DNA from 2 places in the Sporosarcina sp. P25 genome. Region 1 is predicted to be linked to the other one. Evidence: riboswitches for the same ligand, from Rfam matches in the RefSeq annotation. Region 1 holds a riboswitch; the other holds the start of a gene.

The links. A riboswitch is a leader RNA that binds a small molecule or an ion and turns the genes downstream of it on or off. The one in region 1 is predicted to bind FMN.
Region 2: linked by a shared signal. The riboswitch ahead of CSV70_RS04125 (ECF transporter S component) and the one ahead of ribD (bifunctional diaminohydroxyphosphoribosylaminopyrimidine deaminase/5-amino-6-(5-phosphoribosylamino)uracil reductase RibD) in region 1 are both predicted to bind FMN.

What each region holds. Positions count from the first base shown of each region.
Region 1 is NZ_PDYV01000010.1:61,316-68,756, forward strand. Features, by position in the region: gene cyoE (heme o synthase) at 401-1,312, shown strand; gene CSV70_RS10310 (M20 peptidase aminoacylase family protein) at 1,451-2,578, shown strand; gene CSV70_RS10315 (GNAT family N-acetyltransferase) at 2,590-3,408, shown strand; gene menC (o-succinylbenzoate synthase) at 3,422-4,534, shown strand; FMN riboswitch at 4,592-4,740, shown strand; gene ribD (bifunctional diaminohydroxyphosphoribosylaminopyrimidine deaminase/5-amino-6-(5-phosphoribosylamino)uracil reductase RibD) at 4,885-5,973, shown strand; gene ribE (riboflavin synthase) at 5,977-6,621, shown strand; gene CSV70_RS10335 (bifunctional 3,4-dihydroxy-2-butanone-4-phosphate synthase/GTP cyclohydrolase II) at 6,636-7,441, shown strand, end outside.
Region 2 is NZ_PDYV01000003.1:142,851-150,291, reverse strand. Features, by position in the region: gene CSV70_RS04145 (response regulator transcription factor) at 1-436, shown strand, start outside; gene CSV70_RS04140 (ATP-binding protein) at 433-2,223, shown strand; gene CSV70_RS04135 (RNA polymerase sigma factor SigX) at 2,272-2,796, shown strand; gene CSV70_RS04130 (GerMN domain-containing protein) at 2,801-4,000, shown strand; FMN riboswitch at 4,073-4,208, shown strand; gene CSV70_RS04125 (ECF transporter S component) at 4,400-4,981, shown strand; gene CSV70_RS04120 (ferredoxin) at 5,190-5,447, opposite strand; gene CSV70_RS04115 (YpbB family protein) at 5,560-6,588, shown strand; gene CSV70_RS04110 (RecQ family ATP-dependent DNA helicase) at 6,588-7,441, shown strand, end outside.

The sequences.
Region 1 (7,441 bases):
ACACGAGTTTACAGGATAATTAAATTAATATCAATTTAATTATTTAGACAACTATTGATATTATGCTCTTTTAAATTGAAGTTTAACGGTTTTCTATAATGAAAAAAGTAAATGTGGTTTGATTGATCATGGCGGGTAAACTTAGTTGCTAGCCTATAAGGGGTATAGGCTCATGCTTTATCGAATAATAGGGGAAAATGATACAATATGGTATGATAAGTACATATGAAAAAAAGAGTATTTTATCATGCGATATGTTTATTTATGAACTTCTGACAAACCTTTGTAACAGTTTCTAAGGAATTATCGTGATTTTTTGATTTTACTTTTAAGAAAATGATATAGTTATATACGAATGGAAAAAATATTTAAATGTAACGTAAAAGGAGAACGGACCCATATGACGAAAGAAGCCCATATTGTTTCGAGTACTACTCAAAGCCGATCGGCGTCTACCTTCTTCTCGGATATTAAATCATTAGTTAAAGGACCTGTACTCATCGCGAATATATTTCCAGTTTTTACGGGGTTTTGGTTGGCACTATATTTTTCGGGCATGACACTCACAGGTAACTGGGGTGTGTTCCTGCTAACCATGATAGGTAGTACCTTGCTTGTTGCAGGTGCACTTGTAATGAATAACTGGTTTGATTCTGATATTGATACGGTTATGGAAAGAACAAAAAACCGTCCGACTGTGACAGGTAACTTTGCTTTGAAAACCGTATTAAAAATAGGTTTGATATTATCGGGAATTGGTATGGTATTATTATTTTTCACTACATTAGAAGCGGCAATTTATGCATTTATCGGATGGTTTACGTATGTAATACCCTATACCATGTGGTCTAAACGTAAATATACATTGAATACAGTGATTGGCAGTGTGTCGGGAGCGGTTACCCCTCTTATAGGGTGGGCAGCTATTATGTCAGCGGATCATATTGTACCGATTGTTTTGGTCGCTATACTATTCATTTGGCAAATGCCTCATACATTTGCGATTGCTATGAAGAAATATAAAGACTATAGTGCAGCAAACGTAGCGATGTTGCCTGTCGTTTATGGATTTAACTTCACAAAACGCCAAATGCTTGTGTATGTATTATGTCTATTGCCTTTACCGTTTTTATTAACGATGTTTGGCACTACATTCATTACAATCGCGACATTGATGAACCTAGGATATATTGCAGCTAGTATATATGGGTTCTATGCAAAAAATGATTATAAATGGGCTAACTTCATGTTCTTGTACTCGGTCAATTACATGACGCTATTATTCGGCATGATGATTCTTTGGACTTTTTAATCAATACGAAGAAGACTTCCTTTCACACGACGTGATAGAGAAGTCTTTTTTATGTTAAAATTGTTGAGGAGTTTGAAATTTTAGGAATAAACAGTTCGAATAGTACAATGGAAAATGGTTTTTTTAGGAGGCACACGCATGAAGGAGCAAGTACAATTACTGAAGCCGAAACTAGATGAAGTGTTTGTGCATTTGCACAGTCATCCGGAAGTTAGTTGGAAGGAAACGGAAACAACAACTTACTTGAAAGGATTTCTTGAACGAGAAGGATTTAATGTGAAATTATTCGATGGAATTACAGGTTTATGCGTTACGATCGGTGAAGGTAAGCCGGTAGTCGGGTTGCGTGTAGATATTGATGCGTTGTGGCAAGAAGTGGACGGTGTCTATCGAGCAAATCATTCATGTGGACATGATGGACATATGACCATGGGAATTGGTGCTTTGCTTATGGCTAAAGAACGCGGAATTCCTCAAAAAGGAACATTAAAAGTATTCTTCCAGCCGGCAGAAGAGAAGGGAAAAGGCGCGCTAGCTGTTCTTGATCAGGGATTGATCGATGATATCGATTACTTATTCGGCGTTCATGTAAGAGCTGCGGATGAAATGGCTGACGGTTATTCCGCTGCCTCACTACGTCACGGTGCCGCGAAAATGATCAGTGGAACGATCAAAGGAACAGAAGCACATGGTGCCAGACCGCATCAAGGAAAAAATGCGATCGAGGTGGGCGCTTCGTTAGTAGGAGGTTTGCAGTCCATTCATTGTAATCCGATGGTTTCTCATACAGCGAAAATGACGATGTTCCAAGCAGGTGGCGAATCTGCCAATATAATTCCGGGAAATGCAAAATTTAGTTTGGATTTACGTGCGCAAGAAAATGGTATAATGGATGAATTATATGAGGAAGTAGAACGTGTGATTCAGGCGATAGCTAGACAATACGATGTAGAAATCAACTATGAAGTAATGGCAGAAATGGTCGCAGCGGAAGTAAATGCTGAAGCTGAAGATCTAATGTATCAGGCGATTGCTAAAGTAGTGGGTGAAGACAAGACTACACGCACCGTTGTCACGCCGGGAGGAGAAGATTTTCACTTCTATTCTGTAAAACGACCCACTGTCAAAAGTACAATGCTAGGTTTGGGATGCGGCTTAATCCCAGGACTTCACCATCCGCACATGACATTTAATCAAGACGCACTGGCAACAGGAGTTGAAATTTTAACTACTGCCATCGAATTAACATTCCACTCTAAAAACTAGAAGGTGACAGTATGAGGAAAGATATAGTGGTCAGAAAAGTGACGGCTATCGAAGACATTCGTTCTATGCAAAATCTTGAGAAGAAAATTTGGGGAATGGAACCAATCCCTATCCATCAAACCATCACAGCAGTCAAAAACGGTGGATTGATTGTAGGTGCGTTTCTAGGAGAGCGTATGGTCGGATATTCTTATAGCTTTGCCGGCTATTCAGAAGGTCAAATATATTTATGCTCTCATATGCTTGCGGTAGATGAAGAGTTTCAGATGAAGGGCATTGGCAAACAGTTGAAAGAAGAACAACTACGTTTTGCACGGGAAATGGGCTATCGATTAATCGTCTGGACATTCGATCCACTCGAAAGTCGCAACGGCTATTTGAATACTTCAAAGTTATACGGTGTGTGCTATGACTATATAGTTGATTGTTATGGAGAGATGGACGATGGATTAAACAAAGGTTTACCGACCGACCGTTTTCAAGTTGCTTGGTGGATTGACAGTCCGCGTGTAGTGGAGAAATGGCAACCTAATCTTATATATAGTCGTCCGTTTCAAATCCAATTGAGCGATAATTCACACCCTATCCTGCTTTTACCGGAAACAACTGAATGGCTGAAGGCGGAAGCGATAGAAGTGCCTGTGCCCAAACAAATTCAATTAATCAAGCAAGAAAACTCGCAATTGGCCTACGAATGGAGAATGAAGACGAGAACGATATTTCAGCAACTGAGTAAGGAAGGATTTGCTATGATCGATGTACGCCGAACAGAAGAATCTGTGCAGTACTATCGTTTCTGTAAGCGGTCCATCATTCCGTTGCATGATTAAAGGAGCTGACCCAATGAAAATTAACACGATTACACTTCGCAGAATGAATATGACGATGAAACATCCGTTTACTACAAGTTTTGGAACGATTCAGCAGAAAGACTTTCTGTTGGCAACTGTCACAGACGCGGACGGTCATGAGGGATGGGGGGAATCTGTTGCGTTTACTGCGCCTTGGTATAGTGAAGAGACGACAGAAACGACGATTCACATGCTTCGTGATTTCTTGATTCCCGCAGTACTTGGCAAGTCTATTACACATCCCGATGAAGTAAGTGACTTATTTAGACATATCCGCAAAAACAATATGGCGAAAGCGACAATTGAAGGTGCGATATGGGATGTATATGCAAAGCATCACCACATGACACTTGCCAAAGCACTTGGAGGGCAACGTAGCCGTATTGAAGTGGGGATCAGCATTGGAATTGAAGAAAATGTTGAAGATTTATTGGCCAATATTAAAGGCTTTATAAATGAAGGGTATAAGCGCATTAAAGTGAAAATCAAGCCTGGGTATGACGTGGAAGTGATACGTGCCATTCGAGAAACCCATCCTGATGTACCCTTAATGGCGGATGCGAATTCAGCTTATACGTTAGATGATGTAGAAGTGTTGAAAGAACTCGACCAGTTTAACTTGATGATGATTGAGCAACCGCTTGCTTCCGATGATATTATCGATCACGCAACATTGCAAAGACAAATTAAGACACCCATTTGTCTAGATGAAAGTATTCACTCATTGGAAGATACACGAAAAGCTATCGAACTTGGTAGTTGTAAAATTATCAACGTGAAAATTGGGAGAGTTGGCGGTCTGTCAGAAGCGAAGAAAATTCATGATTATTGTGCAGCGAATGGCATCGATGTATGGTGTGGCGGCATGTTAGAATCGGGTATTGGACGAGCGCACAACGTAGCATTGACAACTTTACCTAATTTCACGCTCCCTGGCGATACAGCAGGTTCTTCACGTTACTGGGAACAAGATATTATTACACCAGAAGTAGTTGCTGAAAAAGGTTATATTACAGTTCCGTCAGAAGATGGAATCGGGTACATTCCCAACATGGAAGCATTGGACAGATTTACAGTAGATAAATGGGTTTTTATAGCTGAATAATTATTCAGCTATTGTTATTTAGTTGTCATATGTGCTAGACTCTTAGTTAATCGAATATGTTTCCTTCGGGGCAGGGTGTAATTCCCTACCGACGGTGATGAGCTAACAAGCTCTTAGTCCGTGACCCGGATGCTTTATAGAAGCAGAAGGTGGATTTGGTGAAACTCCAAAGCCGACAGTTAAAGTCTGGATGAGAGAAGGAACAACGCGTGTATACTATAAGTGATGATTTTTCATTACGGTATATAACGTTTATTTAGTCATGGATACAAGCCCCGCATAATCTTTTGCGGGGCTTTTTGTATGTAGAATTGTCACTAGAGGAATACTGTAAGCTGGAGTGTTGCTCAATGAATCAGAATTATATGGAAATGGCTTTGCAGCTCGCAGAAAATGTGGCAGGTCAAACTTCTCCCAATCCACCAGTAGGTGCAATCGTAGTTAAGACAAACCGGATCATTGGAATGGGTGCGCATTTACAAGCAGGAGAACGCCATGCAGAACGAATCGCACTTGATATGGCAGGAGCGGAAGCAACAGATGCTGATTTGTATGTAACGCTTGAACCTTGTTCACATACTGGTAAAACTTCCCCTTGTGCTGATGCCGTTATTCAAGCCGGTATCAAACGAGTCTTTGTTGCGACAACGGATCCTAATCCTCTTGTAGCAGGTAAAGGCATTGCGAAACTTCGTGGTGCAGGAGTGGAAGTAACCGAATCTGTCTCTTCTGAACGCGCTAAAAAACTATATGAACCATTTTTTCATTTTATTAAAACCAAAACACCTCATGTGACAATGAAAACAGCTATGACGATAGACGGTAAGATTGCCACTTCTAAAGGAGATAGCAAATGGGTGACGAGTGAGCAAGCGCGACTCGATGTCCATCAGCTTCGCCATACGCAAGATGCGATTTTAGTAGGTGTGCAAACGCTTCTTCATGATAATCCTCTTCTCACCACCAGACTGCCCCTAGGTGGACAACATCCTATTCGAGTTATTTTAGATACATCTTTACGAACACCAGAATCTAGCCAGATCATTCAAAACTCAGAAGCGCCTACTTGGATTTTTTGCGGAAAATATGCAGAGTTATCACGTGAAAAGTTACTCAACAAGCCCCATGTCCAGATCATCCGAATGCAAAAACCCCAGCTGATTGTAGAAGATATTCTATTAGAGCTAGGAAGACGTGGTGTTATGACATTGCTTGTAGAGGGTGGAGCGGCCATTAATGCTTCGTTTGTGAAAGCGCGCGCCGTGCAGAAGGTCATTTGCTATGTTGCACCCAAACTACTTGGCGGAATTGGATCGCTGACGCCAATAGGTGGACTGGATCCTCAACTGATGGATGAGGCGCTTCCATTAAGATTTGACAGTGTGGAGATGATTGGACCAGACATTAAAATCATAGCTGTACCGAAAGTGGGTGATTGAATCATGTTTACGGGAATAATTGAAGAGATTGGTTCAGTTAAGCAAATACAACCTGGCGCTCAATCTATGACAGTTACGATAGCTGCATCCCTTGTTTTGACAGATGTGAGAGTAGGGGATAGCATCGCGGTCAACGGTGTCTGTTTGACGGTAAAGAGTTTTACCAAGGACCAATTTGTTGCGGACGTCATGCCTGAAACTGTCACTTCTACTTCACTACGACAATTAGAAGTGGGAAGTTCTGTGAATCTGGAGCGAGCACTTGCAGCGAATGGTAGGTTAGGCGGACATTTTGTCACAGGACATGTAGACGGAATAGCTACGATCCGTGAGAAGCGAACGGTTGATAATGCATTATATATACGCTTGTCCTTACCGCAAGGATATCATCCTTATTTGTTACATAAAGGCTCTATCGCATTGGATGGGACGTCATTGACGATCTTTGAGGTAAAAGATACAGATATTACGATTTCATTGATTCCACATTCACAGGAAATGACGGTCATTGCGAAAAAACAAATAGGGGATGTAGTTAATTTCGAATGTGATATGCTCGCCAAATATGTTGAGAACATGTTGCAGAAAAGACAAAATACGGATCAAACGATGTCGAAAGACTTTTTACAACAACATGGGTTTATGTGAAGGAGTGAATGAGGATGTTTCATACAATCGAAGAAGCATTAGAAGATTTACGACAAGGTAAAGTGGTCATCGTAGTGGATGATGAGGATCGAGAGAATGAAGGGGATTTCGTGGCATTAGCCGACCAGATTACACCTGAAATTATCAACTTCATGGCGACAAAAGGTCGAGGCTTGATTTGTGTACCGATAACAGAGCAAAAAGCAGCGCAACTAGGGTTACAGATGATGACCGATGATAATACCGATTCACATGGCACGGCGTTTACGATTAGTATCGATCACCGCTCTACACATACTGGGATCAGTGCATTTGAACGTGCGGATACAATTATTAAAATGATGGAACCGAATGCAACAGCAAGCGAATTCAAACGTCCAGGGCATATATTTCCACTTGTAGCGAAGTCGGGTGGTGTACTAGAGCGTACAGGACATACTGAAGCTGCGATAGATTTAGCACGGCTGGCAGGCAGCGCTTCAGCAGGCGTCATTTGTGAAATCATGAGTGAAGACGGAACGATGGCGCGTGTGCCGGAATTACGTCAGATGGCTGAAGAACTAGATTTAAAACTAATCACCATTCAAGACCTTATTCATTATCGTCTGCAACGAGAGCAATTAGTCATTCGTGAAGCAGAGATCGAGCTGCCGACAGGTTATGGCGAGTTCCGCATGGTTGGCTATACCGAAACTATGACAGGAAAAGAACATGTTGCACTGGTAAAAGGGGACGTTACAACGGAAGCGCCGGTCTTAGTAAGGGTTCATTCGGAATGCTTAACAGGCGACGTTTTTGGATCGTGCCGTTGTGACTGTGG
Region 2 (7,441 bases), on a different contig from region 1:
TGAAAGTGGTGCAGATGATTACATCGTCAAGCCATTCAGCCCAAGAGAAGTAGTCTTACGCGTTAAAGCTATGCTGAGACGTTCAGTTGCATTCCCGAACGTGTCGTCTAACACAACATCAAAAGATTTAGTAGTCTTCCCACAGCTGACGATTGATCATGATGCGCATCGTGTAACTGCTGAAGGTAAAGAAGTCAATCTAACACCGAAAGAATATGAGTTACTATATTTCCTGGCGAAATCACCAGATAAAGTATTCGATCGTGAACAATTGTTAAAAGAAGTATGGCATTACGAATTCTTTGGAGATTTGCGTACAGTGGATACACATGTCAAACGGCTACGTGAAAAATTGAGCCGTGTGTCAGAACGGGCAGCGAAAATGATTGTCACCGTTTGGGGTGTCGGTTATAAGTTCGAGGTTCCAAACGAATGATTAGAATATGGAATTCAATTGTCGGGAAGCTATGGGCCACCATATTGCTTCTCGTTTCCTTTGTCCTGTTTATCGTGACACTGTTCCTGCTCGAGTTTCTAGATAATTTCCATACGAAACAAGCAGAAGAGACCTTGCAGAGGGAAGCTGCCACCATCAGCAAAATCGTCAATGATCATAACGGACAAACGACCGATTCCATGCACCAGATTATAGAGGATATTCTTGATATGGAGACGAATGCAATCGTAGTTGATCAACAAGGTGATATTTTGTATTCATTCCATACGTCTTCGAGTAAAGAGGAAATTGAAGATAAATTACTGTCCGAAGGCGGTTTATTCGAGTCGCCAGAACTAGGTAAGCAAAAAATGAAAGAAATGATATTGCCTTCATTGACAGAGAAAGACGTCATGGAGCAATTTTTGATTTTATCTTATCCATTCGAACAAGTTAGTGGTGAACAAGCGAGTGTACTCATGTACCAAAGTCTCGATGCTGTGCACCGTACGACGAAAAGTACAACCAATATTGTTTTCTTATCGGCATTCATCGCGTTTATATTGACTACGTTCTTTGCATTTTTCTTGTCTACACGGATTACATTGCCATTGCGTAAGATGAAGCAAGCTGCGTTTGAGTTGTCTAAAGGAAATTTCGATACACACTTACCTGTTGCGCAAAAAGATGAAATTGGTCAGTTAGCAACAGCTTTCAATCAGATGGGACGTCAATTGAAATATAACATTGAACTGATTAAGCAGGAGAAAGAACAGCTTTCCAGTATTCTTACATCTATGACAGATGCAGTTGTGACGTTTAACCAAGATTATTCCATTCTTCTGAAAAACCCGCAAGCAGAGTTATTGTTGAAGAAATGGTATGGTTATAATCAAAAAAATCATCATCCGTTGCCTAAAGAAGTGTTCCATATGCTTGAGCATGCCATTTCATTCGCTGAGGAAGTGGAAGACGAGTTGGAATTGGGCGGACAGTTTTATGTGATCTCTATCAGCCCGTTATACAGTGAAAATAGTATCCGTGGAGCGGTAGCGGTATTTCGCGATATGACGGAACAGCATAAATTGGATAAATTACGTTCAGATTTCATTGCCAACGTATCACATGAATTGCGAACACCCATTTCGATGTTGCAAGGATATAGTGAAGCCATCATAGATGATGTAGTGAGCAGTGAAGAGGAACGTATGGAAATGGTCCAGATTATTCATGATGAATCCAAGCGTATGAGCCGTCTCGTCACGGACTTGTTGAATCTTGCTAGAATGGAGTCTGGTTACATTCAACTAAATAAAAATCCCCTTTCAATTGTGGGATTTTTGGAACGTATAGTGACAAAGTTCTCACAAGTGGCAAAAGACGCCAAAGTGGACTTGTCTTTGGAAACAGAAGAGTCGGATACTCTGATCATAACGGCCGATGAAGACCGGCTGGAGCAAGTATTCACTAATTTGATTGATAATGCTATTCGTCATACTCCGGACGGTGGTGCTGTGAAGCTATCGGTCTACCGGTCTACTGAAATGCTTGATATTACAGTAGCTGATACTGGCGTTGGTATTCCCGAAAAAGATTTGCCGTTCGTCTTTGAACGTTTCTATAAGGCGGATAAAGCAAGAACAAGAGGTAAAGGCGGTACAGGACTTGGTTTGGCTATTGCAAAGAATATTATGCAAGCACATGACGGTTCGATTTTAGCGACACGTGGAGATGAGAAAGGTACAATCTTTATTTGTTCTCTTCCACTTGATGCACTAAACAAATGAAACTTCTCCTGGACTGAAACGACTACTACTACAGAGCGAGGGGATTGAATGGATGATTCCGTTTTTCAACGATTATATGAAGATTATAACCGTGACGTATTCAACTTCCTCACTTATTTGACTCGCAATCGAGAGGTAGCGGAAGATTTGATGCACGAGGTTTATGTGCGTGTTCTCAAATCATACGGCCGTTTTGAAGGGAAGAGCTCTGAGAAAACTTGGTTATTTGCAATTGCGAAAAACGTCTCTATTGACTATTTTCGAAAACAATCCACAATCAAGAAACATACAAATATTCATTTCGATTGGGAAACAGAGCAATTAATTTCAACAAATCACTTGCCCGAACGTTTAGTTGAAGCGGGCGAAGAGCAGAGGCAAATGCTTGAAGCGTTGCACACATGTACGGGTGATCAGAAAATGGTCATCCTCATGCGGTTCTTCCAAGATCTATCAGTTGCTGAAACAGCTGAAGTTTTAGGCTGGACCGAAAGCAAAGTGAAAACGACACAACACCGTGCAATCAAAGCGTTAAAAGTGAAATTGGAAGCACGTTCGGTCAGAGAGGGGTGATGACATGAGCAAAGATAAATGGAATGAAGATGATCTCGAGAAACGTTTACGTGACATGCCGATCGTAGAAGATCAGCGTTCCAAAGATGAGGTTATGCAGCGGTTAAAAAATGATTCAAGACTTTCTGAACCGAACGAGCCTTACAAAAGACCTTTCAAAACAAAATGGTCTCCACTTATTGCAACTGTAGCAGCGATTTTATTGCTCGCCATCATCTTGCCGACATTTTTTCAGCAAAATAATGAAGTATCGATGGATAAAGCGACGACAGAAGAATCTGCTGATGCTGTTAAGGTGGAGAATGGAGAAGAATTGCAATCGCATGAAACAAATGATACATCCATGTTTACAAGACAGGTTTCAATGCCGCCCTCATACGCTGCCTATCCTACCGATGTCTTAGATCACACAGCGTTTCACATCGGCCTTGCTACCGATCAGGCGACCGTTGTTCCAGTAACGTTTCTGATACCGAATGAACGCCTTAGTGGAGACTTAGAGACCGCACGGGATGCAGTGACACTTTATAATGAGTATGCGAATAAAATAGATGAAGAGGCGCTTGGATTTACAGAGTATCATCCCTATAAAGCGATAATTTCTTCAATAGGAAAACAAGTTCAATTGAAGTTTGCTTCAGATCATCCCTATGACACTTCGAGTGCGACACTTGAGATGTTAAATTTGTCCCTACAAGATACGTTTCAAGGATATGATGAAATCGTGTTGCTACAAGAAGATGCTTCTGCAATTACATTTGATCAAGTAGGTCAAGTGGAAAGACCGATCGCCTTGTCAGGTATCGTTTCGCATCAAGCATACTATCGATACTTGAAATCAGATGGAGAAGCAGTACTCTCTACTAATTTTGGTAAAACTTCTAATACGGTGGAGCAAGCATTACATGATATGAAAAAGTCACCGAATGACATATATTCAACTGTGGTTCCTAAAGGAATTGACTTCACGGTCAAAGTAGAAAAAGACATTGTTAAAGTGAAATTCACTGAAGTACTTGATTTAGAAAAGATGCAACGTGAAGAGGCCATGCAATTGATAGAAGGGATCTTGATGACAGCGGCAAGTTTTGATAAATTTGTAGAATTCGATCAAGTTGCTCAAGCACAATGGATGGAATTTGATTTCACTCAGCCATTGGAAAAACCGATTGGTGCAAATCCAAAGTATTTAATTAACGAATAATTCTGTTTTGTAAACTTGTGAAGTTTACAAAACAGTTTTTTTACGTTATAATAGGTTCATAACTAAATATTGATTCATCTTCGGGGCAGGGTGTAATTCCCGACCGGCGGAAATGAAGTAGAATACTACTTTTTAGCCCGCGAGCTTAACAGCTGATTCTGGTGAGATTCCAGAGCCGACAGTATAGTCTGGATGGGAGAAGGTGAAGGTGCAGCCATCTTTTTGTGTACGCAAAAGTGGTGCTTGTTTCCTGACGGATAAGTTTGTATGATTTATCTGTTCTTAACAGTGCATTTTATTCTCCCTAAAGTATATTTTACTTTAGGGATTTTTAGCGCAACAAATAGATGAGCCAGCCTTTCCTCTTTTGAAGTGAATCGCAAAAGGAGAGAGGAACAAGTGAATAACAAGAAGTTACGTAAGCTGATTTTGGTGGCGATTTTGGGAAGTATTTCAACTGTGTTAATGCAGTTTAACTTTCCGATTCCGGCAATGCCTGGATTTTTAAAGATCGATTTTAGTGAGATCCCAGCTGTTATGGCAATCATGACGATGGGACCTGTTGCTGGTATAGGCGTAGAGTTATTGAAGAACGTCATGCACTGGTTCTTATCAGGAAGCCCGACTGGAGTTCCGGTAGGTGAAGTTGCAAACTTCGTGACAGGCGTATTATTCATAATGCCAATCTACTGGATTTTTACGAAGTATCGTTCAGCTAAAGGTCTTGCATCAGGTTTGATCGCAGGTACGGTAGCAATGGCAGTAGGTATGAGCGTATTGAATTACTTAGTGTTCTTGCCGATGTACACATATTTCCTCGGCATGCCAGCAGTTACAGGCGACTCGCTTTATCAAATGATTATATTGGGAATCTTACCGTTCAACTTGATAAAGGGTGTCATGCTATTAGCCATCACGTTGATGTTATATAGAAGCATGGAGAAGTGGATTCTTCAGCAACAAAAGAAGTTATCGTTCTAATCAAATAAACGCCGGTCTTCCTGAATAATAGGAAGACTGGCGTTTTTACTGTATATAGAGAATTAGCTAGTGAGAATGAGGGGATTGAAACGCCAGCTTGGGACGCTTTACGGTTTGCGCGGCATGAGTCCCTCATCGGCAAAGTGCAAAATTGATTTAAAGCAAAAAAACAACACATCCAGTAGTAGGAAGTGTTGTTGGGATTGAATCAATCTTCATATTTTAATGGATCGCCTTCGAAGGCTTCATCTGCAATTTTAATTGAATCGGTAGGGCAGCCATCATATGCATCCTCGAGATCCTCCATCAGTTCTTCTGGAACTTCAGTGTTTCCCGTGTTATCATCTAAAATAACAAATGCAATTCCCTCATCGTCATAATCATAGATATCTGGCGCAGCAGCCCCGCAGGCCCCGCAAGCTATACATGTATCCTGATCGACAATCGTATACTTTTTGCTAGACATTTGTCTTTCTCCCTTCTTCCATTCACTCATCCTATTTTGTATCTACTCTATTCTAAAGCTGTTTTCATCACTTTTCAACAAAAAAACGTTATTTCTTCAGGAGTGAGCGCAAATGAGTTTTGATTCTATCTTACTAACGATCTTCCAACGTCTCCATGGTGAGCGTTCAGCGCAAGGAGTTTATCATATACTTCGCGGGAAAAAATCAGGACAGACATTACAAGACGTTGAATATTATCAAGTTAAATCATACTATGCATTGTTGCCACAATTGACGGCAAGCGACTTTCAGCAAGCGTTAGAGCGGATGCAAGCAAACGGTCTAATCTATATAAATGAACTCGTCTATGTGACGGCAAAAGGTCAGATGGGGACGGGTAGTGAAATGTGGCGATTTAATGGCTGGAATTACCGTGGTCGTGAAAGAGAGTTCGGCAGACGTTTGGCGTTGCTAGTACAGACATTGTCCAATTTACGACGCGGTGAGACAATGTTCATGCCGATCCAGAAAGAATTGCCTACCCAACAATTTATCAAAGGACTTTTACGTAACCAATCAAGTAGCACGACTAATCTATCTACATCATTGCGAAAAGAATTGGAACACGCGCTAATTCATTCATCATTATCAGATTTACAACGTACGATAGTGAGCGATCGATTGACGGGTTACCGACTTACGGCATCTACTTGGGAACAGTTGGCGGAAAGTCTAAACATATCGACTATGACTCTACAACTTTACTATTTAGAAGCATTACACATATTGCTGGACTTCCTACAACAACAACCTAATTTGCAATTACTGACAGAATTAGCGGTAGGTTGCAGAGTAGACACGTATTTGACACAATCTGCCGAACGGACACAAAAACTATTCGAGCGGGGTTATTCGGTAGAGCAAATTGCATCTTTACGAAATTTGAAATTAAGTACTATAGAAGATCATTTCATTGAAATGGCAGCGAATATGGATGGCTTTCCATATAAAGAATTTGTAACGGAAGAACAAATGGAGATGGTTTGGCGTCATGTTGAACAGTTGCAAACTAAAAGATTGCGTTTGTTGAAGCAACAGTGCCCAGAATTGTCGTATTTCCAACTGCGATTAATCATCATTATTGGAAGGAGCGAGAGCTGATGGAACTTCAAGAAGTATTGCATCAAAAGTTCGGCTATGAATCATTTCGACCTGGGCAACAAGAAGTCATTAAGGAGTTACTTGCTGGACGGGATGCTGTGGCGATTTTTCCGACGGGTACGGGGAAGTCACTTTGTTATCAATTACCTGCATATATACTCGATGGAGCAGTGATCATCATCTCTCCGCTCGTTGCGTTGATGGAAGATCAAGTGGCCATTCTACGAAAACATAAGGAGAAACGTGTGGTCGCGATCAATTCGTTTTTATCTAGCAAGGAAAAAGAATTGGCGCTCTCTACCATGGCGCATTATAAGTTCATTTTTTTATCACCTGAAATGATGATGCAACAACATGTCCGGCAGCTTGTTCAACAATTACATATAGCTTTTTTTGTAGTGGATGAAGCCCATTGTATTTCCGAATGGGGATTTGATTTTCGACCAGACTATTTACGATTAAAAGAACTGTTCTCAGTTTTAAAAAGAGCACCGGTGTTGGCATTAACTGCTACTGCGAGTAAAAAAGTAGTGGAAGACATAACTACTTACTTACACATGAGAAATCCTCACATCGAACGACAGTCGATGGATCGTCCTGCTATATCCTATCGTGTGGTGCATTTGGATAATGAATTGGCAAAAACAGAGTGGATTATTGATAGACTTGCTACAACGATCGGACCTGGTATTATTTATGTGGCGTCACGAAAACGTGCGGATGAACTTTCGGCAATAATTCGAGAGAGAGGAATCCCGACAGCAAGTTATCATGGAGGCAAGGAACAGGATGAACGATCTATTATTCAAGAACAATTTATACAAGGTGAACTCGAGTGGATTTGTGCTACCAA